2 regions of the Phycicoccus sp. Root563 genome follow, and region 2 is predicted to be linked to the other one. Evidence: riboswitches for the same ligand, from Rfam matches in the RefSeq annotation. Region 2 holds a riboswitch; the other holds the start of a gene.
The links. Region 2 has a riboswitch for S-adenosylmethionine ahead of ASD62_RS04780 (bifunctional o-acetylhomoserine/o-acetylserine sulfhydrylase). Riboswitches for the same ligand answer to the same signal wherever they lie in the genome.
Positions count from the first base shown of each region.

Region 1: linked by a shared signal. The riboswitch ahead of ASD62_RS18645 (aminotransferase class V-fold PLP-dependent enzyme) and the one ahead of ASD62_RS04780 (bifunctional o-acetylhomoserine/o-acetylserine sulfhydrylase) in region 2 are both predicted to bind S-adenosylmethionine.

Region 1 covers NZ_LMGM01000002.1:280,735-296,539, forward strand. The annotation lists gene ASD62_RS18635 (multidrug effflux MFS transporter) at 1-1,326, opposite strand, end outside; gene ASD62_RS18640 (DNA translocase FtsK) at 1,338-4,109, opposite strand; SAM riboswitch class IV at 4,541-4,653, shown strand; gene ASD62_RS18645 (aminotransferase class V-fold PLP-dependent enzyme) at 4,696-6,177, shown strand; gene ASD62_RS18650 (ribonuclease J) at 6,255-7,940, opposite strand; gene dapA (4-hydroxy-tetrahydrodipicolinate synthase) at 7,937-8,827, opposite strand; gene ASD62_RS18660 (thymidylate synthase) at 8,985-9,776, shown strand; gene ASD62_RS18665 (dihydrofolate reductase) at 9,806-10,273, shown strand; gene ASD62_RS18670 (GNAT family N-acetyltransferase) at 10,308-10,913, shown strand; gene ASD62_RS18675 (AzlC family ABC transporter permease) at 10,910-11,641, shown strand; gene ASD62_RS18680 (AzlD domain-containing protein) at 11,638-11,952, shown strand; gene ASD62_RS18685 (VOC family protein) at 11,972-12,340, opposite strand; gene ASD62_RS18690 (hypothetical protein) at 12,388-12,735, opposite strand; gene dapB (4-hydroxy-tetrahydrodipicolinate reductase) at 12,736-13,488, opposite strand; gene ASD62_RS18700 (ExeM/NucH family extracellular endonuclease) at 13,578-15,805, opposite strand, start outside.
Region 2 covers NZ_LMGM01000001.1:1,008,937-1,024,741, forward strand. The annotation lists partial or broken gene hrpA (ATP-dependent RNA helicase HrpA) at 1-1,355, opposite strand, end outside; gene ASD62_RS04780 (bifunctional o-acetylhomoserine/o-acetylserine sulfhydrylase) at 1,638-2,957, opposite strand; SAM riboswitch class IV at 3,071-3,183, opposite strand; gene ASD62_RS04785 (L-lactate permease) at 3,290-5,041, opposite strand; gene ASD62_RS04790 ((Fe-S)-binding protein) at 5,097-6,488, opposite strand; gene ASD62_RS04795 (FAD-binding oxidoreductase) at 6,488-7,732, opposite strand; gene ASD62_RS04800 (FAD-linked oxidase C-terminal domain-containing protein) at 7,741-9,198, opposite strand; gene ASD62_RS04805 (hypothetical protein) at 9,276-10,565, opposite strand; gene ASD62_RS04810 (hypothetical protein) at 10,562-10,927, opposite strand; gene ASD62_RS04815 (nitroreductase family deazaflavin-dependent oxidoreductase) at 11,022-11,474, shown strand; gene ASD62_RS04820 (hypothetical protein) at 11,512-11,952, opposite strand; gene ASD62_RS04825 (hypothetical protein) at 11,945-12,310, opposite strand; gene ASD62_RS04830 (hypothetical protein) at 12,361-12,759, opposite strand; gene ASD62_RS04835 (RNA polymerase sigma factor) at 12,990-14,396, opposite strand; gene ASD62_RS04840 (efflux RND transporter permease subunit) at 14,686-15,805, opposite strand, start outside.

The DNA.
Region 1 (15,805 bases), on a different contig from region 2:
CACCGGAGCCAGCCGCCCGCGCAGGGTCAGGGTCGCGACGACCAGCGCCAGGGAGGCCGTCAGGGCCATCACCAGGGTCATCGGCACGGCCGAGCCCGAACCCATCGCGCCGATCAGGGGAGCCGCGGCTCCACCGATGACGAACTGCGAGGCACCGAGCAGCGCAGCCGCCGTGCCCGCCGCCTCGCCGTGGCGGGTGAGCGCCAGCGCCGGGGTGTTCGGCAGGGTCAGGCCGCAGGCGAACAGGATGAACCAGAGCGGCACGAGGATCAGGGTCAGGCCCCCGAAGCCGGTGGCGGCCGACGCGAGCGTCAGCAGGGCGGCCACTGCACCGATGGTGACCCCGGCACGCACCAGCACGCGGGGCTCGAACCGCTTGAGCAGGAACGGGTTGAGCTGCGAACCGGTCAGGAAGCCCAGCGAGTTCATCCCGAAGACCAGGCCGAACTGCGCGACGCTCAGGCCGTAGATGTCCTGCAGCACGAACGACGAGCCACCGATGTAGGAGAACAGCGTCGCGAACATCAGGCCGCTGATCAGGACGAGCCCGACGAAGGTGCGGTCCTTGAGCAGCGACCCGTAGGTCGCCACGACGGGCTTGAACGCGAGCTTGCGGCGACGCGCCGGTGGCAGCGTCTCGCGCAGGGCGAACGACGCGAGCGTCACCATCATCGTCCCGGCGATCGCGAGCAGGACGAAAACCCCGCGCCACGAGGTGAGCTGGAGGATGAAGCCACCGAGGGTCGGTGCGAGCACCGGCGCGAGGCCCATGACCAGCATCAGGCGCGAGAGCATCGTCGCGGCGGCGGAGCCGGCGAACTGGTCGCGCACCATGGCCATGGAGACCACGGCCACCGCGGCGTTGCCGAGGCCCTGGAGGACACGACCCACGGTCAGTAGCTCGATGCTCGGCGCGAACGCACAGAAGATCGACGCAGCGATGTGCAGCGCGAGCCCGGCGATGAGGGGGCGGCGGCGGCCCACCGCGTCGGCGAGGGGGCCGACGAGGAGCTGGCCGAGCCCCATACCGAGCAGGATGCCGGTGAGGGTGAACTGGACGGCCGACTCGGACGCGGCGAGGTCACGCGTGATCGAGGGCAGGGCCGGCAGGTAGGTGTCGATGGTCAGCGGCCCGATGGCGATGAGGGCGCCGAGGACGAGGACGAACCGCACGTAGGCGCGACCCGTCGGGGCGGGAGGCATGGCCTCGTCGGAGGAGCGGGAGGAGTCGACGGAGGTCTGGGGAAGCGTCTGGGTACGGTCGTCGGTCACGGTCTGGGGCGCGGCGGTCACGGGGAGGGCAACACCGGCCCACCCCGGATCCATTCCGACGGACCTCAGTCGCGCCCGGTGAGCTCCCAGGCGTCGCCGGACTCCTCGACCTCCTCGCGGCCCGCGAACTGCGCGGCCACCGGGTCGTTGTCGTAGCGGTCGTCGGGGGCGTAGCCGGGCCGGTACGACGGCGCCGGTGCGCCGACCGGCACCTCGTCGGTGTGCTCCACTCCCCCAGCCTCGTCGGCCAGGGCCTGGCCGTCGAACACCGGCTCGGCGTCCGGGACCTCGTCGCCGCGCATGAGGGCGAGCGTCGTGGGCAGGTCGTCCGGCTTGACCAGCACGTCGCGGGCCTTGGAACCCTCGGACGGACCGACGACGCCGCGTGACTCGAGCAGGTCCATGAGGCGACCGGCCTTGGCGAACCCGACGCGCAGCTTGCGCTGGAGCATCGACGTCGAGCCGAACTGCGTCGTGACGACGAGCTCGGTCGCCTGCAGCAGCAGGTCGAGGTCGTCACCGATGTCGTCGTCGACGTGCTTCTTGGCGGCGACGACGGTGACGTCGTCGCGGTAGTTCGGCTTGAGCTGGTCGGTGACCGCCTTGACGACGTTCTGGATCTCGGACTCGGTGACCCAGGCGCCCTGGACGCGCATCGTCTTGCTCGAGCCCATCGGCAGGAACAGCGCGTCGCCCTGGCCGATGAGCTTCTCGGCGCCGGGCTGGTCGAGGACGACCCGGCTGTCGGCGAGCGACGACGTCGCGAACGCCATCCGCGACGGGACGTTGGCCTTGATCAGGCCGGTCACGACGTCGACCGACGGACGCTGCGTCGCCAGCACGAGGTGGATGCCGGCGGCCCGGGCGAGCTGGGTGATGCGGACGATCGACTCCTCCACGTCACGCGGGGCGACCATCATCAGGTCGGCGAGCTCGTCGACGATGACGAGCAGGTACGGGTACGGGTGGATGACCCGCTGGCTGCCCGGCAGCGGCTTGACCTTGCCGGCCTTGACCGCCTTGTTGAAGTCGTCGACGTGCTTGAAGCCGAACTGGGCGAGGTCGTCGTAGCGCGTGTCCATCTCCCGCACGACCCACTGGAGGGCCTCGGCGGCCTTCTTGGGGTTCGTGATGATCGGGGTGATGAGGTGCGGGATCCCCTCGTATGCCGTGAGCTCCACCCGCTTGGGGTCCACCAGCACCATCCGGACCTCGTCGGGCGTCGAGCGCATGAGGATCGAGGTGATCATGGAGTTGACGAAGCTCGACTTGCCGGCGCCGGTGGCCCCCGCGACGAGCAGGTGGGGCATCTTGGCGAGGTTGGCGATGACGTAGCCGCCCTCGACGTCCTTGCCGACCCCCATGACCATCGGGTGGTCGTTGCCGCGGGCGGCCTGGCTGCGCAGGACGTCGCCGAGGCTGACCTTCTCGCGGTCGGTGTTGGGGATCTCGATGCCGATGGCGGACTTGCCGGGGATCGGGGAGAGGATCCGGACGTCGGCCGAGGCGACGGCGTACGCGATGTTCTTCGAGAGGGCGGTGACCCGCTCGACCTTGATGCCGGGACCGAGCTCGACCTCGTACCGCGTGACCGTCGGGCCGCGGCTGAAGCCGGTCACCTGTGCGTCGATGTCGAACTGGTCGAGCACCTGGGTGAGGGACTCGACGACGCGGTCGTTCGCGGCGCTGCGGGCCTTGTGCGGCGAGCCGGGCTCGAGCAGGGCGTTGTCGGGCAGCGTGTAGGTGATGTCGCCGGCGAGGGCGAGCTGCTCCACCCGCTGCGGCAGGGGGGTCGTCGGCGGCGCCTCGAGGGCGACCTTCTCGGCGACCTGGCGGGCGGGAACCACTGGTGGGGCGCCCGAGGCGCCGGCGCTGGTGGAACTGTTGGCCCCGGTGGCACCGGGGGCGAGGACGCCCGGGGCGGTCGGGCGCTTCTGCCCGGGACGCAGGCCGTCCTTGCCCTCGGGCACGACGACCGCAGCCTTCTCGAACGCCTCGTCACCGTCGAACGGCCCCTCGGGCTCGATCACCCTGCGGCGGCGCCGGGGCTTCTCGGCCTCCTCGGCGGCCGGCTCGTCGACGTCGACCCCGCGGTGCAGGAGGTGGTCGCGCAGCTCGGCGAGGCGCTCGGGGATCATGTGGACCGGGGTCGCGGTCATCACGAGGAGACCGAAGAAGCCGAGCATGAGCAGGATCGGCACGGTGCCGTAGACCGAGACCGCCGCCTTGAGCGGGCTGGAGGCGAGGAAGCCGATAATGCCGCCGCCGTCGCGCATGCCCTCGGCACCCGCCGGCGGGGTGGGGATGCCGGCCGCCACGTGGGCCAGGCCCGACGCCGCGAACGCGAGCGCGCCGAGGCCGACCCCGATGCGCGAGTTGGCGCCGTCGTCCTGGGGGGCGCGCAGCAGCCGGACGCCGAGGTAGAGCAGCGCGAGCGGCACGGCGTACGCGACCCGGCCGAAGGTGCCGGCCACGACGGCGTGGATGACGTCGCCGACCGGGCCCTCGAGGGCCCACCACTCGCGGGCGGCCACGACGATGGCCAGGCCGAGGAGGAGGAAGCCGACGCCGTCGCGACGGTGTTCGGGCTCGAGGTCGCGGGCCCCGTTGCCGACGCGGCGGACCGCGCCACCGGCTACGTGCGCCATACCCATCCACGTGCCGCGGACCGCACGCAACGGCAGGGGCAGGCCGCCACCGCTGGCCTTGCCGCGGGAACCCCGGGCGGGGCTCTTGCGGGGCGTGGTGGTGCGACGGTTGGCGGGGCGGGTGGCGGTGCCCTTGCGCGCCTGCCCAGCCGAGGAGGTGCGCGTCGGGGTGGACGGACGTGTGGCCATGGTCCGCAGGCTACGCGAAGGTCACACCGGACACACGCGTCACACGCGTTCCACGTGGGCGGATCTGACGCCGACCCGGAGCCGACCCGGAGCCGACACGGAGCCGTCACCCGCGCCGTTCGGGGCGGACCCGCTCCCCCGAACAGGTGGAGGGGTCCCCCCGGTTCGGGCAGCACGGGCCGGTCCACCCGACGCGACGGGTGCGGCCCTGCCACGCTGAGCCTGCGTCTGGCGGGGCCCGCACCGGCGACCACCCCTCGGGGAGGTCGCCGGTGCAGGCGTACCAGGACATCGGGGGCAGGGGGTGCGCCGGTCCCGCCAGATCACCTGCACCACCGTTTCCGGCGCGACCTCCCCCGAGGTCTCAGATGGCGAGAAGGTCCGTCCGGCTGGTGGAGGGACGACCCGACCGCCGCTACCTTCGTCGTCAAGGTCATGAGTGTCAGCGCACAGCCCCGGCTTGCTGACCAGCAACCCTCCACCGCGGTGGGGTGCTCCGGGTGACGACCGGGTCGACTGCACCCGCAGCCGGCAAGCGCGGACCCGAGCACAGCCCGGGTCCCACCGGACCCAGGAGCTGACCTCCATGTCGATCGCGAGCACCCCACCGACCACTCCCGAGAGCACGCCGGACCACGCGTTCCGCCGCACCGCTCCCCTCGCCCACGCCCGTGAGCACCTCCGGGCCGTTCCGCCTCTGGTCGCGCCGGCCTCGCTGCCGCTGGGCGGTGCGGTCGAGCCCCTGCCGGCCGAGCTGCCCGTCCACCGGTCCGCCGACCTGCCCGCCGTGGTCTCGGCCGGGCTGGTGGTGCCCACGCTGAACGGCCCGGTCGACTACGCGAACTTCGACCACGCCGCCTCGACGCCGTCGCTCGTCAGCGTCAAGGCCGCCGTCGACAGCGCCCTGCGCACCTACTCCTCCGTGCACCGCGGCAACGGGTACGCCTCCAAGGTGACCAGCGCCTGGTACGAGCAGGCCCGTGAGGAGGTCGCGACCTTCGTCGGGGCCCGGCCCGGCGACGAGGTGGTCTTCACCCGCAACAGCACCGACTCGTTCAACCTGCTGGCCCGCGCCCTGCCGCGCGACACCCAGGTCTTCGTCTTCGAGACCGAGCACCACGCCGCCCTGCTCCCGTGGAAGGCGCGCCAGACCACCCGCCTGCCCGTCCCCGGAAGCGCCGCCGACGCCGCGGTCCTGCTGCGCACGGCGCTGAAGAACCGCCACGGCCGCCACCGCCTCGTCGTCCTCACCGGCGCCTCCAACGTCACCGGCGAGGTCTGGCCGGTCCGCGAGCTCGCCGCGATCGCCCGCAAGGCCGGTGCCCGCGTCGTCCTCGACGCGGCGCAGTACGCCCCGCACCGCCGCGTGGACCTCGCCGAGCTCGGCGTCGACTACGTCGTCCTGTCCGGTCACAAGCTCTACGCGCCGTTCGGCGCCGGTGTCCTCGCGGGCCGCTCCGACTGGCTCGACGCGGCGACGCCCTACCTCGCCGGGGGCGGAGCGACCAGGGCCGTCACCGAGGACGGCGTCGCCTGGCACACCGGCTCGGCCCGCCACGAGGCCGGGAGCCCCAACGTCATCGGCGCGGTCGCCCTCGCCGCGGCCTGCCACGCCCTCCGCACCGGCGCCGCTGCGGTCGAGGCGCACGAGGACGCCCTCGGCACCGCCCTCCTCGAGGGCCTGCGCGCCATCGACGGCGTCGAGACCTACTCGCTCTTCGGCGACGACCACGAGCGCGTCGCGGTCGCCACCTTCACGATCGACGGGCTCGACAGCTCGCTGGTGTCGGCGGCGCTGTCCGCCGAGCACGGGATCGGGGTCCGCGACGGGAAGTTCTGCGCGCACCTGTGCGTCGACACCCTCCTCGACGACCCGTATGGCGCAGGGTCCGGCACCGCGATCCGGGCCAGCGTCGGTCTGGGCACCACGGCCGAGCACGTCGAGCGCCTGCTCGCCGCGGTGGCCGACCTGGCTGCGAACGGACCACGGGCGGCCTACGAGGTCACGCCGCAGGGCTGGCTCCCGGTGGAGGACACCCGCGACCTGTCCCCCGCCCGCCCCTGGTAGCAGCTCGCCCCTGGTAGCAGCTCGCCCCTGGTGGGAAACGCGTCCCTGCGGGGACGCGCCCCTGGCGGGGACGCGGCTCAGGCCTGGATGACCACCGGGATGATCATCGGGCGGCGACGGATCTTGCCGCCGACCCAGCTGCCGATCGCACGACGCATGACCTGCTCGAGCTGGTGGGGGTCGGTGATGCCCTTGCCGGTCGCCTCGGCGAGCGCCTGCTCGATCTTGGGGCGCACCTGGTTGAAGATCTCGTCGTCCTCGGCGAAGCCCCGGGCCTGGATCTCCGGGCCCGCGGCGACCTTGCCCGTGGCGGAGTCCATGACGACGATCACCGAGATGAACCCCTCGTCGCGCAGGATGCGGCGGTCCTTGAGCAGGGCCTCGTCGAACTCGCCCACCGACGAACCGTCGACGTAGACGTACCCGCAGTCCACGGCGCCGACCACCTTCGCGACGCCGTCGACGAGGTCGACGACCACCCCGTCCTCGGCCAGGACCACGCGCTCACGTGGCACCCCGGTCTGCACCGCGAGCTCGGCGTTCGCCACGAGGTGGCGCCACTCGCCGTGCACCGGCATGACGTTGCGCGGCTTGACGATGTTGTAGCAGTAGAGGAGCTCGCCGGCGCTGGCGTGGCCCGAGACGTGGACCTTCGCGTTGCCCTTGTGGACGACGGTGGCGCCGAGGCGCATCAGGCCGTTGATGACGCGGTAGACGGCGTTCTCGTTGCCGGGGATGAGCGAGGACGCCATGAGGACGGTGTCGCCGGGCCCCACGTCGATGCGGTGGTCGCGGTTGGCCATGCGGGAGAGGGCCGCCATCGGCTCTCCCTGCGAACCCGTGCAGATGAGGACGACCTGGTGGTCGGGGAAGTTGTCGAGCTTCTTGACGTCGACGAGCACCCCGTCGGGGACGTGCAGGTAGCCGAGCTCGGCCGCGATCCCCATGTTGCGCACCATGGAGCGACCGACCATGGCGACCTTTCGCCCGGCCTTCTCCGCGGCGTCGAGCACCTGCTGGACGCGGTGCACGTGCGAGGAGAAGCAGGCGACGATGATCCGGCGCTCGGCGTCGCGGAAGACCTTGTCGATGGCCGGCGCGATGTCCTTCTCCGGGGTGGTGAACCCCGGCACCTCGGCGTTGGTCGAGTCGGTCATGAAGAGGTCGACGCCCTCTTCACCGAGACGGGCGAACGCGCGCAGGTCGGTGAGCCTGCCGTCGAGCGGCAGCTGGTCCATCTTGAAGTCGCCCGTGTGCAGGATCGTCCCGGCGGGGGTCCGGACGAACACCGCGAGCGCATCGGGGATGGAGTGGTTGACGGCGACGAACTCGCAGTCGAACACCCCGAGCTTCTCGCGCATCCCCTCCTTCACCCCGAGCGTGTACGGGGTGATCCGGTGCTCCTTGAGCTTGGCCTCGACCAGCGCAAGGGTCAGCATCGAGCCGACGACCGGGATGTCCTTCTTGAGCTTGAGCAGGTAGGGCACAGCGCCGATGTGGTCCTCGTGGCCGTGGGTGAGGACGATGGCCTGGACCTGGTCGAGGCGGTCCTCGATGTACTCGAAGTCGGGCAGGATCAGGTCGACGCCCGGGTGGTGGTCCTCGGGGAACAGGACGCCGCAGTCGATGATCAGCAGCTGGCCGGCGTGCTCGATGACGGCCATGTTGCGACCCACCTCGCCGAGGCCACCGAGGGCGACGACGCGGACGCCGTTCGGGTCGAGCTGGGGCGGTGCGGTCAGCTCGGGGTGCGGGTGGCTCACAGCAGACCCGACTCCTTCAGGCCCGCCCTCAGCAGCTCGAGGTGCTCCGGAGGGGACTCGACCAGCGGCAGGCGCACCGTCGCGTGCTCGATCACGCCGAGCTCGACGAGCGCCGCCTTGGCCATGATCGCGCCCTGCGACGTGTTCATGATCGCGTCGACCGCCGGGATGAGGCGCTGGTGGATGACTCGGGCCGCCGCGAGGTCGCCGCGGTCGACGGCCTCGATCATCGCGGCATACTCGCGTCCGGCGACGTGGCCGACGACGCTCACCGTGCCGATGGCGCCCATGGCCAGCCACGGCAGCGTGGTCGCGTCCTCGCCCGAGTAGTACAGGAGGTCGGTCGAGGCCATGACCTTGGTCGTCGACCATGCCTCGCCCTTGGCGTCCTTGACGGCCACGATGCTCGGCACGGTGGCCAGCTCGGCAAGGGTCTCCGGGGTGAACGGGATGGCCGTGCGTCCGGGGATGTCGTAGAGCATGACGGGCAGGTCGGTCACCTCGGCGACCGCGCGGCAGTGCGCGACGACCCCGGCCTGGGTGGGCTTGTTGTAGTACGGCGTGACGAGCAGGAGCCCGGTCGCGCCGGCATGCTGCGCGCGCCCGGCCATCTCGACGCTGTGCGCGGTGGCGTTCGAACCGACACCCGCGACGACCGCGGCCCGGCCACCGACGGCCTCGGCGACGAGGCTGACCATCTCGAGGCTCTCGTCGTCGGTGAGGGTGGCGGACTCACCGGTGGTGCCGTTGACGACGATGCCGTCGTGCCCGGTGTCCACGAGGTGCTGGGCGACCCGCTTGGCACCTTCGGCGTCGACGCTCCCGTCGGGCCGCATCGGCGTGATCATGGCTGTCAGGAGGCGACCGAACGGAGACGCTGTGCTCATACCCGCAGGCTATCGCTCCGCGGCGGCGGCCCAGCGCCCTGCTCGTGCCGCGACACCGACATTGGCGGGATCCCTGTGCTGCGCGACCGGATCATCGCCGGGACCGCCTGTCGGTATGGCGCCGGGTCCCGTCGCCGCGCGGTGTTAGGTTGCCGTCGTGCAGCAGTACCTGGACCTCCTCGACCACGTGATGACGACCGGGACGGACAAGTCCGACCGGACGGGGACGGGCACGCGCTCGGTCTTCGGCTACCAGATGCGGTTCGACCTCTCCGAGGGCTTCCCGGTCCTGACGACCAAGAAGCTGCACCTCAAGTCGATCATCGGTGAGCTGCTGTGGTTCCTGCGCGGCGACTCGAACGTCCGCTGGCTGCAGGAGCGCGGCATCTCGATCTGGGACGAGTGGGCCGACGAGAACGGCGACCTCGGGCCCGTCTACGGCTACCAGTGGCGCTCCTGGCCGACGCCCGACGGCGGCCACGTCGACCAGATCGCAAAGGTCATCGACGCCATTCGGACCAACCCCGACTCGCGCCGCCACATCGTCTCGGCGTGGAACGTCGCGGACGTCGACTCGATGGCCCTGCCGCCCTGTCACACGATGTTCCAGTTCTACGTCGCCGACGGCCGGCTCTCCTGCCAGCTCTACCAGCGCTCCGCAGACATCTTCCTCGGCGTGCCCTTCAACATCGCGTCGTACGCCCTGCTCACGATGATGGTCGCCCAGATCTGCGACCTCGAGCCCGGCGACTTCGTGCACACCCTCGGCGACGCGCACCTGTACTCCAACCACGTGGAGCAGGCGAAGCTGCAGCTCACCCGTGAGCCGCTCCCCCTGCCCCGCATGGTCATCGCGAAGGGCAAGCAGATCGACGAGTTCGACCTCGGTGACTTCGAGCTGGTCGGGTACGAGGCGCACCCCTCGATCAAGGCGCCCATCGCCGTCTGAGCGGTCACCCCACGGCATACCCTGTCGGCATGACGAACGTGACCCTCATCGCGGCGGTCGGGCGCAACGGCGTCATCGGTGCCGACAACGACATGCCCTGGCACCTGCCCGAGGACTTCGCCTTCTTCAAACGCTCCACGATGGGGCACCCGATGGTCATGGGGCGCAAGACGTTCGACTCGATCGGGCGGGTGCTGCCAGGTCGCCGCACCATCGTCGTCACCCGCCAGGCGGACTGGTCCCACTCCGACGTCGAGACCGCCCACTCGCTCAGCGAGGCGCTCTCGCTGGCAGGGCCGGTGAACGAGGTGTTCGTCTGCGGTGGCGGGCAGGTCTACGCCGAGGCGATGCCGTGGGCGCACCGGCTGCTCATCACCGAGGTGGACCAGTCCCCCGAGGGCGACGTCCGGTTCCCCGAGATCGACCCGACGCACTGGCAGGAGACCGCGCGCGAGGACCGTGACGGCTTCAGCTGGGTCACCTACGAGCGCGGCTGAGGGCGCACGTCGACGGGGTGCGAGGATGGCCGGCATGAGCCACCCGCACGACCACTCCCACCAGCACGACCAGACCCCGGGGCCGCTGGCCGACGCGAGCGTGCGCACCGCTCGGGAGACCGACGCCCCTGCCGTGGGTTTCGTCCAGGCCGTGGTGTGGCGCGAGGCGTATGCCGACGTGGTCCCGGCCGAGGTGCTCGAGGCCTTCGAGCCCAACGCCTTCGCCAGCGCGTGGCGCCAGTCGCTCGCCTCGCCACCGCAGGGCGTCTACCGCCTGCTCGCGGCCTGCGCCGGTGACCAGGTCGTCGGGTTCGCCTCCATCGGTCCGAGCCAGGACCCCGACGCCGGAGGTGCGACGGGCGAGGTCTCGGCTCTCGCCGTCCACCCACAGGCTCGTCGCGCCGGGCACGGCTCACGCCTGCTCAACGCCGCGGTGGACACCCTCCGGGGTGCTGGTGCCGACACCCTGCACACCTGGGTGCTGGCCACCGACGAGGCGACCCGGGCGTTCCTGTCCGCCTCGGGCCTGCACCCCGACGGCGCCTTCCGCGACCGGGTGGTCTCGCCCGAGGGTGACACCGCCCGTGAGGTGCGCCTCGTCGCCGACATCCGGCCCGACGGGGAGCCCGACGGCCCGTGACGGCGGCCCTCGCGCCCGGGCGACGCCGGGCCGTGCTGCGCCAGTCGCTGTCCGTGGCGGTGGCCACCGGGGCGTACGGCATCAGCTTCGGCGCCCTGTCGGTGGCGGCGGGGCTGACCATCCTCCAGACGCAGGCCCTGTCGCTGCTGCTGTTCTCCGGTGGGTCGCAGTTCGCGTTCGTCGGAGTCCTGGCAGCGGGTCCGGCCGGTGCGCCGGCGGCGATCGCCACCTCGACCCTGCTGGGAGTGCGCAACGGGTTGTACGGCCTGCAGGTCTCCCGCCTGCTCGGGGTCCGCGGAGCCCGCCGCGTCGCCGCCGCCCAGCTCACGATCGACGAGTCGACCGCGGTCGGCGTCGCCCAACCCGAGGCCCCGGCGGGCCGGATCGGCTTCTGGGCCACCGGCATCGGTGTCTTCGTCCTCTGGAACCTCGCCACCCTCGTCGGCGCGCTGGCGGGCGACGCGATGGGTGATCCGCGCACCTACGGTCTCGACGCTGCCGCGGCTGCCGCGTTCTGCGCGCTGCTGTGGCCCCGGCTCAGGTCGGCCGACGCGTTCGCGATCGCCGCGGCCAGCGCGGTGGTCGCGGTCCTGCTGGCCCCGCACGCCCCCGCCGGGGTGCCGGTGCTCGTCGCTGCGACGACCGCCCTCGCCGCCGGCCTGTGGCGCCGGGCGCACCGGGACCCGCCGCCACCGCACCACTGGGCCGGCGAGGGGGAACCGACGTGACCACCTGGACCGCCGTCCTGCTGGCGTCCGCGCTGGCCTTCGCCCTGAAGTACCTCGGTCACCTCGTCCCGGCGAGCTGGCTCGACGGGGAACGCACGACCCGCATCACCTCGGCCCTGCCGATCGCGCTCCTCGCGGCCCTCGTGGGGGTGCAGACCCTGACGACCAGGTCGGGCGGGGTCGTGGTCGACTCCCGTGCCGCGGCGGTGGGGGTGGCCATCGTGGCCCTGCTGCTGCGCGCGCCGTTCATCGTGGTCGTCGTGCTCGCCGCTGCCGTCGCGGCGGGGCTGCGCGCGCTGGGGCTCCCCTAGCGACCGGGTCCGACCCGCGTCACGGCCACTCGAGGGCGTCCTCGACGAACCGGTCCCCCGTCTGGATCCCGACCACGCAGAACACGACACCGCCGGGGTCGGCCATGACCACGTACCCGTCGCGCTGCTCGACCACCGTGGCACCGATGGCGGTCAGCCGGGCCACCTCGGCGGGGATGTCGTCCGACTCGATGTCGAGGTGGACCCTCGGGCCCCCCTCGCCGAGGCGCTGGACCTCGAGGTTGAGGCCGCCGACCTCCCCGACCGAGGCGTACGGCCCCTCCTGGGTCGGTCGGACGCCCTGCACGCCCGACCAGAACGCCACGCTCTGGTCGAAGTGCTCCGCGCCGTGGTCGATGAGGACGATGCCGATGCGTGAACGGTGCATGCCCCCACCGTAGGACCGACCGGAAGGGGGCGGGAGGGTCGGACCGCTCAGTGCTGGGCGGCCCGCCAGGCCCGCACCGCGGCGCGGTAGTGCGCCTGCTCCCCCTTGCGGTCCCGGGCGACCCGGCACGCCTCCGCCTGCTCGAGCTCGGTCGCCCACGTCCCCCGCGCCCCGGACTCGTTGGCCTGGGCCATCATCCGCGAACCGTCGCGCGCCAGGAGGACCAGCGGCGCGATCGCCACGAGCGCGACGACCGGGATGAGCACGACGCCGAGGCCGAGCAGGATCGAGGCCGGCCGGCCGTCGGCGATGAGGGCGACCCCGCGCCAGCCGATCGTCGCCGAGTAGAACACCAGCACGAGGATCGTGATGAGTGCGGTGACCTTCTCGCGCACTCAGTCGTCCAGACCGAGGACGTGCTCGAGACCCACCGTGAGCCCGGGGTGGTCGCCGACGGCGCGCACCCCGGCCAGGACACCGGGCATGAACGACGTGCGGTCGAAGGAGTCGTGGCGCAGCGTGAGCATCTCCCCCACGCCACCGAGCAGCACCTCCTGGTGCGCCACGAGGCCGCGCAGGCGCACCGAGTGCACGGGTATGCCGTCGACCCGCGCGCCGCGGGCGCCGTCCGGGTCCTGCGTGGTCGCGTCAGGGACGTCGCCGATCCCGGCCTCGGCCCGAGCCGCGGCGATGAGGGAGGCCGTCCGGGCCGCGGTCCCCGAGGGGGCGTCCACCTTGGCGGGGTGGTGCAGCTCGATGACCTCGACGGACTCGTAGAACCGGGCCGCCTCCTGCGCGAAGCGCATCATGAGGATGGCGCCGATCGCGAAGTTGGGGGCGATGAGCACACCCACCTCGGGGTGCTCGGCCAGCGTCTCACGCAGGGCCGCCAGACGGGGCTCGTCCCAACCGGTCGTGCCGACGACGACGTGGACACCCTGCTCGACGCAGTGGCGCACGTTCGCGGGCGAGGCGTCGGGGACGGAGAACTCGACGACGACCCCGGCACCGGCGAGGTCGCCGAGCTCGTCCCCCTGGTCGAACCGCCCGACCAGCTCGAGGCCGTCCGCCGACTCGACGGCGCGGCACACCTCGGCGCCCATCCGTCCGGCTGCACCGATCACGGCCACGCGGGTCGACTCGCTCATGCCCGCCAGCGTAGCGATGGCGGGCCCACCCCCGAGGGGGCGGACCCGCCATACGCGGTCCTGCGTGGGTGGTGCGGCTGGTCCCGGCCCTACTTGACGAAGGCCTTGAGGCCCAGCACCACGGGGTCGTGGTCCGAGGACCGGTAGGGGCCGGGGTCGTGGAAGTCGGTCGAGTGGTAGTTGTAGCGGCTGTACTCCAGCGCCACCGACTCACCCGAGTTGATGTTCCAGTGGTCCGCGCCGGTGGACATCTTCAGACCCGCCGCGTTCACGAGGATGTGGTCGAGCGAACCCGAGGTCCCCGAGAACGAGTAGGAGTACTGGCCCGGGTCGAACGTCGAGCCCACGTCGGTGTACCCCGCCCGGTAGAGGACGTCGAGCGGGTCCTCCATCGTGTAGGAGTTGTAGTCACCGGCCATGACGATGGCCTTGGCGCCGTACTCGGCGGCCACCCCGGGGACCCAGTCGCGCAGCGCCTGGGCCTGCAGGACACGGCTGGTCACCGAGGCACCCTGCCCGTCTCCGGAGTCGGCGTCACCGGGGAACGGACCGGCCGAGCCCTTGGACTTGAAGTGGTTGACGACGAAGAGGAACTTGTCGCCCTTGCCCTTCTTCTTCTTGAAGGTCTGGGCGATCGGCTCACGGGCGTTGACGAAGGCCTGGCCCTCACCGCTCTGGTCGCCCAGGGCACGCGAGCGGTCGACGCGCATGACCGTCGCCGGCTTGTAGATCATCGCCGTGGTGATGAAGTCCTGCTGCGACACGGGCGGCAGGTCCGTCGACGAAGGCACGAAGGCCCACGTCCCGGCGCCGGCCTTGGCGTTGAGCGCGGCCACGAGGCGGCTGAGGGTCTCGTCGCGGCTGTGTCCGAACTGCGCGGAGTTCTCGACCTCCATGAGGCCGACGACGTCGGCGTCGAGCGCGTTGATCGCCGACACCTCCTTCTCCGTCTGGCGGGCCAGGTCGGCGGCGTTCCACGCCCCACGGTTGTCGCAGCCGTCGCGCACCGTGTCGCCGCTGCTGTCGCGGTCGTAGTAGGCGGTGCAGCTCGGGTCAGCGTCACCGAGGTCGGTGAAGTAGTTGAGCACGTTGAACGAGGCGACCTTGAGGTCCGGCGTCCCGCGCTGGCTCAGGTCCCGCTCGTCGGGAGCCGGCGTGCGGGTGTTGGTGAAGGTCACCGGGGACGTCGCGTTGTCCGGGCCCACGACCTGGGAGGTGGGCTGGAACCGCCAGAGGTTGAAGCGGTAGTCCACGACGACCGGCGCCGTGAAGGTCGCCGGGGCGCCGACCCGGACCGGCTTCGTCGTCGAGACGTAGGCGGGGGTCTTGTCGGCGTTGAGCAGGCACGGCACGGGACGGGCGCCGCAGGTCGCGGTCGAGTAGCTGCTGGCCGTGAAGTTCGTCGACGAGCCGTCGTCGAGGGTGACCAGGCGCTTCGCGTTGTCCGCCACGACGGCGTCGGCCTCGGGCGTCCCGGGCTTGGCGACCTCGGTGTTCTGCAGCAGCGGGGTGGTGCCGACCGCGAGACCGACCTCGCCGTACTGGTTGGTCCCGAAGGTGTTGGTCACCGTGTAGGCGCCGGTGGGCTGGAACAGCATCCCCTCGATGGACTCACGCTTCGCGTCCGTGGTCGGCCAGCCGGTGACGAGCGGCTGGACGGGGGTGAACGCGACCCCGGCGTCGACGACGTCGGCAGCCGTGGTCGTGATCTCGGTGAGGCCACCGAACTCGCTGACCTTGCCGGTCACCTGGACGAAGTTGCCCACGACCGCCTCGGGCGAGAGCGTCCCGGGCTGGAAGACGTAGACGCCGTCGGAGGCGCCGTCGGCGCGCGGCTCGGGGCCGGTGCCCTGCGTCTGGAGGAAGAAGCCGTTGAAGCCGCCGGTCGGGTAGGCGGCGGTCACGACGCCCTTGACCACGACGGTCTCACCCGCGAGCGGGGAGGTCGCGCCGGGACCCTGCACCTCGGCGATGGTCTTCTCGACCGGGGCCGGCGGCGGGGGCGGGGTCTCCAGGCCGGTCGGGGTCGGGGCCCCTGCCTTGAAGTCGGCGCTGTTGTTCGCCGTGTTGGCGTGGGTCGCGTTGCGGCTGACCGAGGTCGTGTTGCTCGGTGCGACCGTCGGGCCGGTGCCCGCGTAGTCGTTCGCGGTCGTGCCGTACCCGACGAAGTCGACGACCTGCGCCGAGGCCGAGCAGGTGGCAGCGCACCCGGTCAAGGCCGTGGTGCTGTTGACGAGCGCGACCTTGCCCGCCGTGCCGGACATGGCGATCGTCCCGGTGGCGTCAGCCGGCACGTCGGAGCCGCCGCCGGTCCCTG
Region 2 (15,805 bases):
TCGGGCGCGTCGACGAACGGGAACCGGCCGACGTCCCCGAGGCCGAGCGAGGTCATCTGGAGGATGACGGACGCCAGGCTGGTGCGCTGGATCTCGGGCTCGGTGAACTCGGGGCGGCTGTCGTAGTCCTCCTCCGAGTAGAGCCTGATGCAGATGCCGTCGGCCACGCGCCCGCACCGGCCCGAGCGCTGGTTGGCGCTGGCCTGCGAGATCGGCTCGATCGGCAGCCGCTGCACCTTGGTGCGCTGGCTGTACCGGGAGATGCGCGCGGTTCCCGCGTCCACGACATACCGGATGCCGGGCACCGTCAGGGACGTCTCGGCGACGTTCGTGGCCAGCACGATCCGTCGTCCGCTGGCCCGACCGAAGACCTTGTGCTGCTCCGCGGCGGAGAGACGGGCGTAGAGCGGGAGGACCTCGGTCTGCGGGAGCTTCATCGACGTCAGCGCGTCAGCGGTGTCGCGGATCTCGCGCTCCCCCGAGAGGAACACGAGGATGTCGCCCTCGCGGTTCTCGGTCCACAGCTCCTCGACGGCCTCGCACACCCCGGTCACCTGGTCGCGCTCGGGGTCGTCGGGGCGGTCGGGGTCGACGAGGGGGCGGTAGCGGTGCTCGACGGGGTAGGTGCGCCCCGACACCTCGATGATCGGCGCGGGCTCCCCCGTCCGCGCATCAGCGAAGTGCTCGGCGAAGCGCTGCGGGTCGATGGTCGCCGAGGTGATGACGACCTTGAGGTCGGGCCGGCGCGGCAGCAGCTGCTTGAGGTAGCCGAGGATGAAGTCGATGTTGAGGGACCGCTCGTGCGCCTCGTCGATGATGATCGTGTCGTACTTGCGCAGCATCCGGTCGCGCTGCATCTCGTTGAGCAGGATGCCGTCGGTCATCACCTTGACCAGCGTGCTGTCGCTGCTCTGGTCGGTGAACCGCACCTGGTAGCCGATGGCCGTGCCGAGCTCGACCTCGAGCTCCTCGGCGATGCGCTCCGCCACGGACCTGGCGGCGATCCGCCGCGGCTGGGTGTGGCCGATCAGGCCTGCCTGCCCACGACCGACCTCGAGGCAGATCTTCGGCAGCTGGGTGGTCTTCCCCGACCCGGTCTCCCCCGCCACGATGACGACCTGGTGGTCGCGGATGGCGGCGGCGATGTCGTCCTTGCGCGCGACGACCGGCAGGTTCTCGGGGTACCTCAGCTCCGGGACCGGGGGCGGCACCCGCACCGGTCGGGAACCCCGGCCTTCCCGGTCCCCGCGACGGGGACGGCGTCCCCGAGGCCTGCGGGCGCCCCGGGCCGCACCGTCACCACCTGCGTCCTCCGACCGGACGGCCCCGGGCTCGGTGGCGTCGACGGAAGGCATGCAGGCCAGCATACGGAGGCCGCTGGGCCGTCACCCCGTGCCGCCCCCGCCATCCACGACGCCGTCCCCGCCATCCACGACGCCGTCCCCACCCCCGTCCCTCGAGACGTCGGTGGGCTGGCGCGGGCACCACTCAGCAGAGGGTGCTGCCCTTGGGCCACGGTGCTACCTGTCCCGTGTGCAGCAACCTCTGCTAGCAGAGGTTGCTGCACACGGGGTCGGGCGAGGGGTCGTGGCGAGGGGTCGGGCGAGGGGGTTCGTGCTGCGGCTGCGGCGCGCCGGTCAGGCGCCCTTGGCCGAGATGAAGCCCTGCTCGAGGTCGGCGAGGATGTCGTCGATGTGCTCGATACCCACTGCGAGCCGCACCAGACCCGGCGTCACCCCGGCGGCCAGACGGTCGCTGTCGGGGCCCTGCGAGTGCGTCGTGGACGCCGGGTGGATGGCCAGCGACCGCACGTCACCGATGTTGGCGACGTGGCTGTGCAGCTGGAGCGCCTCGACGAACCGCCGACCCGCGTCGACCCCGCCGACGATCTCGAAGGCCAGCACCGCCCCGGCCCCGCGAGGCGTGTACTTCTTCGCCTTCTCGTAGGACTCGTGGTCGGGCAGCGACGCCCAGACGACCTTCTCGACCTGGTCGTGGCCCTGGAGGAACTCGGCGACCTTGTGGGTGTTCTCGAGGTGGCGCTCGATCCGCAGGCTGAGCGTCTCGATCCCCTGGGCGATGAGGAACGCGTTGAACGGCGACGCCGACGGCCCGAGGTCGCGCAACAGCTGGACCCGGGCCTTGAGGATGAACGCGAGGTTGGCCCCGAGAGGGCTGCCGACGCCGAGGTCCCGGGCGAAGACCAGCCCGTGGTAGCTCTCCTCCGGGGTGTTGAAGTTGGGGAACTTCCCCGGGTCGGCGGCGTAGTCGAAGGTGCCGCCGTCGACGATGACACCGGCGATCGAGGTGCCGTGGCCGCCGAGGTACTTGGTCGCCGAGTGCACCACGATGTCGGCGCCCCACTCCAACGGGCGCAGGAGGTAGGGGGTGGCGATCGTGTTGTCCACGATCAGCGGGACCCCGGCCTCGTGGGCGACGGCCGCGACACCTTCGATGTCGAGCACCTCGGACTTGGGGTTCGCGATCGTCTCGCCGAAGAACAGCTTGGTGTTGGGCTGCACCGCGGCCTTCCACGACTCGAGGTCGTTGGGGTCGGCCACGAAGCTCACCTGGATGCCGAACTTGGGCAGCGTGTGCTTGAGCAGGTTGTAGGTGCCGCCGTAGAGCGACGGGCTGGCCACGACGTGGTCGCCGGCCTCGGCGATGTTGAGGATCGCCAGCGTCTCGGCCGCCTGCCCCGAAGCGACGAGGAGGGCCGCGACCCCACCCTCCAACGAGGCGACGCGCTGCTCCACCGCGTCCTGCGTGGGGTTCATGATGCGGGTGTAGATGTTGCCGAACTCCTTGAGCGCGAACAGGTTCGCCGCGTGCTCGGTGTCCTTGAAGACGTAGGACGTCGTCTGGTAGATCGGCAGGGCGCGAGCCCCCGTGGCCGAGTCGGGCTCCTGGCCCACGTGGATCTGGCGGGTCTCGAACGACCAGTTGGCGTTGCTCATGTCACTGACCTTCACTCTCGTGCCGCGTGGGCGGCGTCGGCGTGGTCCGTCACCGAGGGTGGAGTGCTGCAGGTCGCCACCGTCAGAAACGGTGCGGGACACGTGGTTGGGGTCTCCCGCGCTTGCGCACGGCAGGTGCCGTGCGCCTGGTCCTCACCCGGGGCACCCCACCGCGGAGGAGGGTTGCCGGCCAGCGAGCCGGGGCTTTCCGCTGGCACTCATGACCTGTGGAGAGGGTATGCCGCGTCGTCACCGACGCGGCATACCCGTCTCTCATCGCGGACCGGTCGGTCCGCCCGCCACCGAACCTCACGAACGCGTCATGCCGCCCGTCAGGGGAGCATCCAGCCGAGCACCGCGGTCGACTGCAGGAACACGATCACGCACATGAAGGCCAGGAACCCCAGGCTCCAGCCGACGACCTTGCGGAACAGGTCGCCCTCGCGCCCCGACAGACCCACCGCGGCAGCGGCGATGGCGAGGTTCTGCGGCGAGATCATCTTGCCGAGGACCCCGCCGGACGAGTTCGCTGCGGCCATCAGCGCGGGGCTGAGCCCGACGTCCTTGGCCGCCGAGACCTGCAGCGCGCCGAAGAGCGAGTTCGAGGAGGTGTCGGAGCCGGTGACGGCGACACCGAGCCACCCGAGGATCGGCGACAGGATGGCGAACGCCGAGCCCGCACCCGCCATCCACGAACCGAGGCTCGCCGTCTGGCCCGAGGCGTTCATGACGTAGGCCAGGCCGAGCACCGCCATCACGGTGAGGATCGCGGACGCCAGCTGCCGGTAGGTCGCGCCGTAGGCCCGCAGCGCCTTCGACGGGGAGATGCCGATGGCCGGGATCGTCAGCAGGCCGGAGAGGAGCATGAGGGTGCCGGCGGCGCTGAGCCAGTTGAGCTTGAACGTCGGCAGGGTGGACGCCTTGCCTGAGGCCGTCTGCAGCCCGTCGAGGCCCGGCCACCCGAACGACCGCGTCGGGGCGTCCAGCGCACCCTTGATGCCGGGCAGCTGGGCGAGGATGAACAACGCGATGATGATGAGGTACGGCGCGTAGGCCTTGACCACCTCGCCGGTGCTGTCGACCTTGCCCTCGTCGCGGGCGGCCAGGTCGTGGGCCGAGGTGGAGGGCACGGGTTCGTCGTGCCGACGTACCTCGCCCCGACGCGTGCCCGAGGCGGCGGTCGCACCCGTGGAGCGGGCGGCGCCGCCGGTGCTGCTGCTGCGGGCCCCGACGAGCTCGTCGTCGTCGGTCTCGGTCTCGACGTAGGTGTCCGAGGGCTGCCAGACGCGCAGGAGGACGACGACGGACAGGGCCCCCACGAGGGCCGCGACGATGTCGGTCAGCTGGGTCGACAGGAAGTTGCTCGTGGCGAACTGCGCCACGGCGAAGGCGATCCCGCACGTGAGGGTGGCCGGCAGGGTCGCCCGGACGCCCTTGCCCTTGTCGACGATGTAGACCAGCGCCATCGGCACGAAGACGCCGAGCAGCGGGGTCTGCCGGCCCACGATCTGGGCGAGGTGGTGCTCGGACTCGCCGCTCACGGTGGCGAGCGTCGTGATCGGCACGGCCAGCGCCCCGAACGCGACGGGGGCCGTGTTGGCCACCAGCGCGACGACCGCGGCCTTCATCGGCCGGAACCCCAGGGCGATGAGCATGACGCTGGTGATCGCCACCGGCGTCCCGAACCCGGCCAGCGCCTCGAGCAGCGCCCCGAAGCAGAACGCGATGATGACGGCCTGGATCCGCTGGTCGTCGCTGACCTTGGCGAACGACCGCCGCAGCACGTCGAAGTGCCCCGTCTCGACGGTCATGTTGTAGACCCAGATGGCGTTGATGACGATCCACAGGATCGGGAAGAAGCCGAAGGCGGCGCCCTCCAGCCCGGCCGACAGGGTCGCGCCGACGGGCATCGAGTACGCGGTCAGCGCCACGACGATCGAGACCGCCAGCGAGATCAGGGCGGCCTTCCACGCGGCCAGGCGCAGCACGCCGAGCAGGACGAACAGGGTCAGCAGGGGCAGCATCGCCACGAGGGCGGTGATGGTCAGCGAGCCGGCGACGGAGTCGAGTTCCGGTCTGTACATGGGTCACCTCGTTGTGAGACGTGTCCTCGCGGACACGGGAGTGGGGCGGGTCGCGTCAGGTCGTGGTCGGCCTCCCGGGGGTGCGTCCGGCCGCCGGGGCGCCGAGGTCGGAGGGTCGTCGTCCGCGGATCGAGGCGTCGAGCACCTCGATGGTGTGGGCGAGGGGCATGGGGGTGCCCGACCGCTCGAGCGCGGAGTGGATCTGCATGAGGCACCCGGGGTTCGCCGTGACGAGCAGGTCCGCACCGGTGCGACGGACGTTGGCCGCCTTGAGGTCGCCGAGCTCCTGGGCGGTGCCGGGGTTGAGCAGGTTGTAGATCCCCGCGCTGCCACAGCACAGCGACCCGTCCGGGACCTCCCGCAGCTCCAGCCCCGGTATGGCGCCGAGCAGCTGCCGCGGCTGGCTGCGGATCCCCTGCGCATGCCCGAGGTGGCAGGCGTCGTGGTAGGCGACGCTCACCTCGAGCGGGTGCCGGGTGGCCACCGGTCCGACCTCGGCGAGGAACTCGCTGACGTCACGCACCTTCGCCTCGAAGGCCTCGGCCCGGGCGGCGTAGGCGGGGTCGTCGGCGAGCAGCGCGGCATACTCCTTCATCGCGGAGCCGCACCCCGCGGAGTTGACGACGACGTGCTCCACGCCGGCCGCCTCGAACGTGTCGACGAGGCTGCGGGCGAAGGCTGCTGCCTCGGGCTCGCGGCCGTTGTGCGCCGAGAGGGCGCCACAGCACCCCTGCCCCGCCGGGGCGAGGACGTCGAAGCCCTCGGCCGCCAGCACCCGCGCCGTGGCGGCGTTGACGCCGGGGAAGAACTCGCGCTGCACGCAGCCGAGGAGCATGCCGACCGTGCCCCGCCTGGCCCCACGCGCCCGGGTGACCTCGGCGACCGGCACCGGGCGGCCGAGGGGTGGGGCGAGCGCCTCCATCGCCGCCAGCTGCGGCGAGATCCGTTGCAGCACACCGGACCTGCGCAACAGACGGGAGAGCCCGGAACGCTGGTGCAGGCGCAGCGGGCCACGCAGGGCACGGAGCCGACGCGGGTAGGGGAACAAGGCGAAGATGGCCGATCGCAGGAGCCGCTGGGCCGGCGGCCTTGTGGTGTTGCGCTCCACCTGCGCCCGCGTCGCGGTGATGAGCTCGTCGTACTTCACGCCGGAGGGGCAGGCGGTCACGCAGCCCATGCAGCCGAGGCAGGCGTCGAAGTGGCCGGCCACCTCGGGCGTCAGGGGTTCGCCCTCGCGCACCTGCGACATGAGGTGGATGCGTCCGCGCGGCGAGTCCATCTCCTCGCCCCACAGCACGTAGGTCGGGCAGCTCGGCAGGCAGAAGCCGCAGTGCACGCAGTCGGCGAGCAGCTCCGCCGACGGCGGGCGGTGCGCGTCGAACGACCCTGCGTGGTGGGGGTCGATGGGTCCACCGGACCCGGGGGCAGGGTTCGTCGTGCTCGTCATCAGATGCCTCCCACGAAGCGGCCCGGCGCCAGGACGCCGCCGGGGTCGAAGCGCTGCTTGACCGAGCGCATCAGGTCGAGGGCCGTCGCGGGCCCCCAGACGTCGAGGCGGTCGCGGACGGCGTCGGGGGCCTCGAGGACGACGACGGCGCCCCCGAGGGCCGCCGCGGTGGCCCGCAGGTGGTCGACCGCTGCGACCACGGTCGTGGCCTCACCGTCGAGGACGGCGCAGCCGACGCCGACCGCGGGCGAACCCCGGTAGGACGCGAGGACGCCGCAACGCTCCCGGAGGTCGCCGGTGGCGCGCAACAGTCGCCCCGCTCCGGCGATCTCGTGGGTGACCCGGACCAGGGTGCGGCTGCTTCCTCGGTCCCGGGGCCCCTCGCGTTCCAGGTCCTCACCCCACCACGGCGGCGCGCTGCCCGAGACGTGGGAGTCGTCGCCCAGCTCCCGGGCCACGGTGGCTGCACACTCCTCCGTGGCCTCGGCGTGGCCCTCGAGCAGCGCCGCGACCGTCCCGGTGGCACCGTCCCAGTCGACCTCCACCGCGACCGGCACCTGCTGGCTGTGCACGAGCGACTGGACGGCGTCCTGCGCCGCGTCGGGCCCGTCCACGGACACGGTCACCCAGCGCCGCTCCCCCGGGACGGGGTGCAGCCGGAACGCGACCTCGGTGATGACACCGAGCGTGCCGAACGACCCGGTGAGCAGCTTGGCGAGGTCGTACCCCGCCACGTTCTTGACCACCTTGCCGCCGCTCTTGGCGACCACCCCGTCCGCGCGCACGAGGGTCATGCCGATGACGAGGTCGCGAACTGCCCCGTGCCGCAACCGCATCGGGCCACTCGTCCCCGTCGCGACGGTCCCGCCGATGGTGCCACTGCGCGTCGGGTCGATCCCGAGCCGCTGCGCGGAGGCGGCAACGTCCTCCTGCAGCGTGGCCAGGGGCCGCCCCGCACCGGTGACCAGGATGAGGTCCCCGGCCGCGTGCTCGACGAGGCGGTCGAGGCGGGTGGTGTCGAGGACGACGTCCAGCCTCCGGGGCGGGTTGCCCCAGCGCAGCTTGGTCCCGCTCCCCCGCGGCACGACCGCGAGCCCCGACGTCGAGGCCGCGGACATGACGGCCGAGACCTCCGCCGTCGTGGCGGGCGACGCCACCCAGCGCGGCGCCATACCGAGGACCGTGTCGTCGTCGGAGGCCTCGGTGACGTGTCCGTCGCACGCGCGCAGGAGTGCGTCCGGCACGACGCCCATCAGAAGACCTCCGCCACGCCGGACTCGGCCAGCGGGTGGACGCCCTGGTGCCGACCGGGGCGTTCACCGCAGAGGCGAGGCGTCGGGAAGATCTTGCCGGGGTTGGAGATCGACTCGGGGTCGAACGCGCACCGCACGAGCTGCATGGTGTCGAGGTCGTCGTCGGTGAACATGCGCGGCATGAACTTCGCCTTGTCGCTGCCGACCCCGTGCTCGCCCGTGATCGAGCCCCCGTGCTCGATGCAGAGGTCGAGGATGGCGCCGGAGACCTCCTCCGCCCGCTCGCCCTCCCCCGGCTTCGACTCGTCGAACAGCACGAGGGGGTGCAGGTTGCCGTCGCCGGCGTGGAAGACGTTGGCGACACGGACGCCGGACTCCGTCGACAGCTCAGCGATCCGGCGCAGCACCTCCGGCAGCGCGGTCCGCGGGATGACCCCGTCCTGCACGATGTAGTCCGGACTGATCCGGCCCACCGCGGCGAAGGCCGACTTGCGCCCCTTCCAGAACAGCGCGCGCTCGGCGTCGTCCTGCGCGATGCGGATCTCGAAGGCGTCGGCCTCCCGGCAGTGCCGCTCCACCTCGGCGAACACGTGCCGCACGTCGACCGCCGGGCCGTCGATCTCCACGATGAGCACCGCACCCGCACCCGCGGGGTAGTCGCAGTGCACCGCCGCCTCCGCCGCCTCGATCGCCAGCGCGTCCATCATCTCGATGGCCGCCGGGATGACCCCGGCGCCGATGATCGCCGACACGGCGGCCCCGGCCTGGTCGGTCGAGGCGAACGCCGCCAGCAGGGTGCTCACGTCCTCCGGCGTCCGGGTCAGGCGGACGGTCACGCGGGTCGCGACCCCGAGGGTGCCCTCCGAGCCGACGACCGCACCGAGCAGGTCGTAGCCCGTCGGGTCGGGGGCCTTGCCACCGAGCTCCACCACCTCGCCCTGAGGGGTGACGAACTCCAGGCCCGTGACGTGGTTCGTGGTGAAGCCGTACTTGAGGCAGTGCGCTCCCCCGGAGTTCTCCGCGACGTTGCCGCCGATGGAGCAGACCTGCTGGCTCGAGGGGTCGGGGGCGTAGTAGTAGCCCTCCGGGCGGGTGGTGTCGCTGAGCTGGAGGTTGATGACCCCGGGCTCGACGACCGCGCGCTGGTTGGCCCGGTCGACCTCGAGGATCTGTCGCATCCTGCTCAGCACGATGAGGACACCGTCGGCGTGCGGCAGGGCGCCCCCGGACAGCCCGGTCCCCGAGCCGCGGGCCACGAACGGGATGCCCGCCCGGGCGCACTCGGTGACCGCCGCGGCGACGTGAGCGGTGCACTCCGCCAGCACGACGAGGGCCGGGACGACCTTGTAGTGCGTCAGCCCGTCACACTCGTAGGTGCGCAGCTGCTGCCGGTCGGTGATGACGGCGTGGTCACCCACGAGGGTGCGCAAGCGTCGGGCGAGGACGTCGGTGTCCATGGGGGGATGCCTCACGATTCCACATGGCGGAAACTGGCTTCTGCACCATGGACCCTATTTGCGGCATACAGGACAGGTCAACGGTGTCGGGTACCACTGTCGCGCAGGTCAGCCTGCTCCCGCGCGTCGAGGAGCCGCTCCCTCACCGCATCGCCCTGGTGCACGCCACGCGCCACTCCGTCCGCCGCCACCCCGGCCACGTGCCAGCTCGTCGAGGCGCCCTCTGCCCTCGCCACCGCGGTGAGGTCGTCGACCCAGCGGACCTTGGCCCAGGTGGCCGCTCGTACTGCGGCCTGCTCGTGCAGCCACGGGCGCAGGGCCGCTGCCGACCGCGGCGGCCGGGTCCACGGCAGGGGCGCGCGTGGTGCGGGTGCCTCGACCAGCCGCACGCCCTTGCGCGCCAGCCGTTCCCCCGCGAACCCGGCCCCGCGCGCGCCGGACACACCGAGCCGGGCCGAGGGGACGTTCTCCGCGAGCCCCGCAGCCAGGCGGTCCCGGGCGGTGAGCCGCAGCGCGCTGCGCCCCGACCGCGAGCCGGTCGCACCGACGACGGCAGCGTTCGTCGCCCGGGCACCGGTCTTGAGGACCGATCCGGTGCTCCCCAGCACCGCGGCCGCCGTCGCCAGGGCGAGGTGGGTCGGGTCGCCGTCGCCGTACCCGACGAGCACCACCGCATCGGCCGCCACCTGCAGTCCGGCGGACCCTGCTGCCACCGCCGCCAGCGGACGCAGCGGGGGCACGAGGGCGAGGGTCCCTGCGGCACCCGCCACCTCTCCTGCCACGCGGCTGGTGCCCGTCAGCGCGTCGTACAGGCCGCTGTCGGCCAGCCCGTCGTCGAGGAGCCCGCGCAGCACCGCAGCGCACCGACGGTCCGCGGCGGTCCAGGCGTCGTGCGCCTCCGCGTGGCGCCGCACCGCGACCTGCACGCGTTCGCCGTGCGTCACCATCTCGGCGCGGTACCTCCCCGCCTGCGCCCGCTGGGCCGGGTCCGCGCTGCCCTCCGCGACCCCCATGAGCTCCCCCGCCCGCAGGAAGGCGTCCCACTCCACCCGGTGGACCCGCTGCGCCCCCGCCACCTCGACCTGCACACGCTCGAGCTCGTCCGCGAGGCGACGCAGCGCCGACGCGGCCACGGCATACCGACGGGCCACCCGCTCCAGCACCTCGGGGACCGCACCGAACCTGCGGCCGAAGGCCGCACCGGCCGGGGAGGACCACACGGCGACGCCCGGATCGGCGAGTCCCCGGGCGGTGCGGGCCAGGGCGGCCAGCTGCTCACCCTCGGCGGACAGGGTCGCTGCGATCCCGCGCACCCCGGCGGGGTCGCCGGCGACGGGGCCGAGCACCGCTGCCGCAGAGCTGCTCACGTCGTACGTCCGGCGTCGACCATCCCACCGACGGCCGCCTCGACCTCGACGTAGAGACCGCCGGCCCGGCGGGCCGCGACCGCGAGGTCGTCGAGCGCCCGACCGAGCACGAGGCGCCGGTGCTCGAAGTCACCGAGGACGTCGCCGAGCGCCGCAGTGCTGTGCCCGACCCCCAGGGCCCACGCCCGGTCCGCGACCTCTGCCGCATGCCACTGCAGGTCGGTGGCGACGTGCGACAGCGCCACGCCCAGCGCGGCGACCTCGGAACCGCTCACCTCGATCCTCGTGGAGACCGGGGCAGGGTGCGAGGTCAGGCGCGAGCTGGGCTGCGGGGTGGCGCCTGTCGACGCTGCCGTCGTCATGGCCCCGAGGGTAGGAGGACCGGAGCGGGTGCCCGGCACGTTGTCCACAGGTCCCGGTCGTGCGGTCGTCCCGCGCGCGTGCTTGCATGGCGTCATGACGATTCAGGGTGAGTACGTCCCCAGTCCCACCGCGTGGGTCCGTGAGCAGGTCGAGAAGATCGAGGAGACCGGCACCACCCGGTCGGTCAGCGTCCAGGACCGCGAGGTGGTCATGCTGACGATGCTCGGCGTCTCCGGCAAGGTGCGCAAGGTGCCGCTCATGCGGGTCGAGCACGACGGCGTGTATGCCGCGGTGGCCAGCAAGGGCGGCGCTCCGGAGCACCCGGCGTGGTACGCCAACGTCCGCAAGAACCCGGTCCTGGACCTCCAGGACGACGACCGCACGTGGACGGTCCGGGCCCGCGAGATCGACGGCGAGGAGCGCGAGCAGTGGTGGGAGCGCTGCGTCGCCGCCTTCCCGCCCTACGCGGAGTACCAGGTCAGGACCGACCGGCTGATCCCGGTGCTGCTGCTCGAGCCCGTCGAGGACCAGCCCGACCAGGGCTAGCCGCTCGGGAATCGGTCAGGAACCGGTCGGTCGAGGATCAGCCCGTCGGGTCGCCCGCGGCCTGCGCCGTCGAGGCGGGCCGGCTCGCGGTCCGGCGCAGCCACAGCAGCCCCAGCACCGGCAGCACGAGCGGGACGTAGCCGTACCCGGAGCCGAAGTGGGACCACACGGTCTTGTCGGGGAACGCGTCGGTGGCCAGGTACGACGCCAAGCCCACCACCAGCACCCCGGCGAGCTCGATGGTGATGGCCGTCGTGGCGACCCGCCGTGAGGTCCGGTCGCCACGCGCCAGCGCGATCGTGGCCACGACGTAGATGACCGCAGCCAGCGCCGACAGCACGTAGGCCAGGGGGGCGCGGGAGAAGTACTCGGTGATCTGCAGGACCGAGCGGCCGGTCGCGGCGAGGGCCAGCAGGCCGTACACGGCGACGAGCACGATGCCCGGCCCGGAGCGGGTGGAGCGCGGCGCGTCAGCCATGGAGGTTCCAGATCTGTTGGAGGCGGGCGGTCATCACCGCGACGGCGAACGCCGCGACGGCGACGACCCCCATCGACCAGCGGGTCTTCTCCTTGAGCGCCAGGAACACCGCCACCGGGGGAAGGAACGGCAGCGTGATCGCGTATGCCGCGAACGTCGCCGTCTCCGCGTCGTCCCCGGGGACGCTGCCGAGGTGCGCGAGCGCGACGGCGGCCTGGACGAGCACCCCCAGCTCCACCACCGCCGCCACGAGGAGAAGGCGGTCGTCGACGAGGCGGGTGCGGGCGGCATACCAGCCGGCGATCGCGAGCAGGGCCACCGCACCGGCGAGGACGACCACGGTCAGGGGGAAGAGCACGCGGGAAGCCTACGCGAGCAGGACCACCGCCCTGCCGAGGGCGGTCGCGGTCAGGACGCGCTCGTCCGGGACGCGGCCGGGGCGAGCACGAGGTAGGCCTGCGCCGCGAGCAGGACGACGACCGCCACCCACTTCCCTGCGGGCAGCTCGACGCCGTACCGCACCCGGTCGACGACCACGAGGCCCACCTGGAGCATGACGATCCAGCCCATGGTGACGAGGGCGAGCTCGGCGTACTGCAGCGACGAGGCGTAGACCCAGAACAGCACCCCGAACGCGAGGAGCCCCAGCAGCATCGGCCACCACGACCGGTGCTCGGCCCACTCCTTGGCGGCCACCGCACCGGCGAGGTCGAGGGCGGCGAGCGCCACCATCGCCGTGGTGGCGACGAGCGCCACCGGCCACCCCTGCGGTGCCTTGATCATCGGCACGAGCTCCACACTGACCATCGTCCCCACCCCCGGGTGCGGCCGACCCGCTGCCGGCCACGTTCCAGTGCAGCGCCCGAGGACCGACCCCGGCATCGGTCATCTCACCGAGATCGCCACCGACGCAACGAGCAAACCACCCGGTCCGCGCGGGGTGCGACGCCCGGCATGGGTGGTTCCTGGGGGTTCGTCCGGCCGGGGGTTCGTCCGGCCGGGGGTTCGTCCGGCCGGGCGCTCGCCCTGCAGGACCGTCAGGGATTCGTGACGTCCGTCGTCGACGTGGCGCTGGGGCCGGTGGTCGACGACACCGTGGAGTCGCCCGACCCGGTGGCCGGCCCCTTGGTGGGATGCGAGCCCGGGGTCTTCGTCCTCGGCGCCTTGGTCGTCGGTGCCTTGGTCTTGGTCGAGTGGGAGTTCGGCGTGTGGGAGCTCGGGACCCCCGACGTCGCGGTCGAGCCGGTGGACGGCGCCCGGGTGGGCGACCCCGTGCCGTGGGGCACCGAGCCGGTGACGGAGGAGGTCGACGTCGGGCTGGGCGAACCGGTCTTCGTGCCGCCCTTGCCCTTCCCCTTGCCCGGAGCGGTCACCTCGGCGGTCGGCTGGACCGGGGCGACCCCGCCGCCGGGGAGGATGCGGCCGATGCCGTTGGACGGACGGGACGAAGCCGGCGAACCGGGCGCCTTCGGCTTCGGTGCCCCGGACCGCGAGGCTCCAGGGGCCGGCGCCCCGATGGTTTCGTGCATGAGCCGCTGGACCCCCGTGGGAAGGGCACCGACGTAGGCAGCGGCGCTCAGTCCACCGAGCGACATGACCGAGGCCGAGATGGTCGCGATGCCGAGCAGGGCGGTGCGCGAGCGGCCGGCGGCGTTGGCGATGCCGTGCGGCCGTTTGGCCCCCCGACGGGCCGGCGCGTTGCCGACCGTGACGACCCGGGTGCGCGGGACGGACCAGGCCGGAGGCCGCGGGATGCTGCGGAACGCCCCCAGCGCGACGCGTTCGTCGGCGAGCTCCGCGGGAGTGGCCGGCGCGTCCAGCGACCACGTGAGCAGCTCGGCGTCGGCACCCAGGCGCTCGAGCGCGCGAGCCTCGGAGCGGCGCACGCTCTCGGCGTCCGAGCCCACCACGTCGGAGACCGCCCGGACGGGCAGCGCCCCACCGAGGCGCAGGACGAGGATCTCGCCCTGGCCCAGGGGCAGGGCGCGCAGGGCGGTGATGGTGTCGCCGAGACCGCGGTGGGCAGGGTCGGTGTCAGGGGACGCAGCGAGCAGGGCGTCGATGTCGAACTCGTCGGCGTCGCTCCGGCGCCGGGCCATCGTCGCGGCCGCAGCCGCTGTCGCCGCCGTGGCAGCGGTGGCGGCGGAGGAGGCGGTGGTGGCCTGCGAGAACGCCCGCCGGTCGATGGGGGTGACCGTGGCCCAGCTCCCCTGCCCCGTCCCCTGCTGGGCGCGCAGGCGCGCGCACGCGAGGATCCAGACCCGCCAGGCGGACTCGTCGCCGGTGAAGCCGATGAGGCCACGGATCGCGGTGATCCAGCCTTCGCAGGCCGCGTCGTACGGGTCGTCGGCACCCACGACGCGCAGGTAGCGGATGACCAAGGGGTTGGCGTCGCGCCAGAGCCGGGTGAAGGCTTGCTCATCCCCGGCTTGGGCTTCTCTCAACGTTCCCGTGAACGCGCTCCCCAGCACTCCCCCAGTATCGGTCCCGTCAGCCGGTCCCGGGGTCATCCGTTTGGCCGTGTTCAGGACAAATCCGAGTACCCCCTCGGGTGACGTGCTACAGCCAGCCCGCGGCCGGACGCCGTCGTTCGCCGCCGTTTGCCCGCGGTGGATGGCGGCGAACGGACGGGCGACCGGCGGACCACCGGCGGCCGCTGGGGGCCGACCGGGTGTGCGACCTGGTGGGTGACCGACGGCCCGGTGCTCCGCGAGGGGAGCACCGGGCCGCGGCTCAACCGGCCGGCTGCAGGACCGGCGGTTCAGCCGGCTCCGAGGGCCCGGAGGTCCCTGAGGTCCCGGAGGTCCCGGTCGCGTCGGTCGCCGCCGCGCGGGTCTCCTCGCGGTGCCCGTGGCGCTCCCACCACCGCGCCAGCGGGGCGGGGGCCCACCAGTTGGCGCGGCCGAGCAGCCGCATGGTGGCCGGGACGAGCAGGGCGCGCACGACCGTGGCGTCGATGAGCACCGCCACGAGCATGCCGACCCCGATCATCTTGAGGAACACGATCCCGCTGGTGGCGAACCCCCCGATGACGACCGCGAGCAGCAGCGCCGCACTGGTGATGATGCGCCCCGAGCGCTGCACCCCGGCTGCGACGGCCCGCGTGTTGTCGCCGGTGCGGTCCCACTCCTCCCGGATCCGGCTGAGCAGGAACACCTCGTAGTCCATCGACAACCCGAACAGGATCGCCAGCATGAGGATGGGCTGGGTGACGTCGAGGTACCCCGGGGAGGTGAAGCCGAGCAGCCCGGCGAGGTGCCCCTCCTGGAAGATCCAGGTCACCACACCGAAGCTGGCGCCGATCGACACCGCGTTCATGACGATCGCCTTGAGGGGCAGCACGACCGACCCGAAGGCCACGAACAGCAGCACGAGCATGACCACCGCCACCGTGAGGGCCATCCACGGGAGCCGGGCCCCGATGGAGTCGACGAGGTCGACCGCGTCGGCGGTGGCTCCTCCGACGCGCACCGTGCTGCCCGCCGGTGCCGCGACGGCGCGCAGCTCTCGGACCAGGTCCTGGCTGGCCGCCGACTGGCCGTTGCCCGGCCAGGTCACCCGCAGCAAGGTCCTGGCCTGCCCCTCGTAGGTCGTCCGCCCCGTCGGCTGCACGGCGGTGACGCCGTCGACGCGACCCAGCTGTGCGGCATACGCGGAGACGGCGGTGGGGTCACCACCGGTGACGACGAGGGACGCCGACGAGGTCTCGCCGCCGAAGAGGTCGGCCTGCAGCTCGGCCGCCTGGCGGCTGGGCGAGCTGGCCGGCAGCACCCGCTCGTCGACACTGCCCCAGCGCGCCTGGGTGAACGGACTCCCCAGGGCCAGCAGCCCCACCACGATGACGACGAGGAAG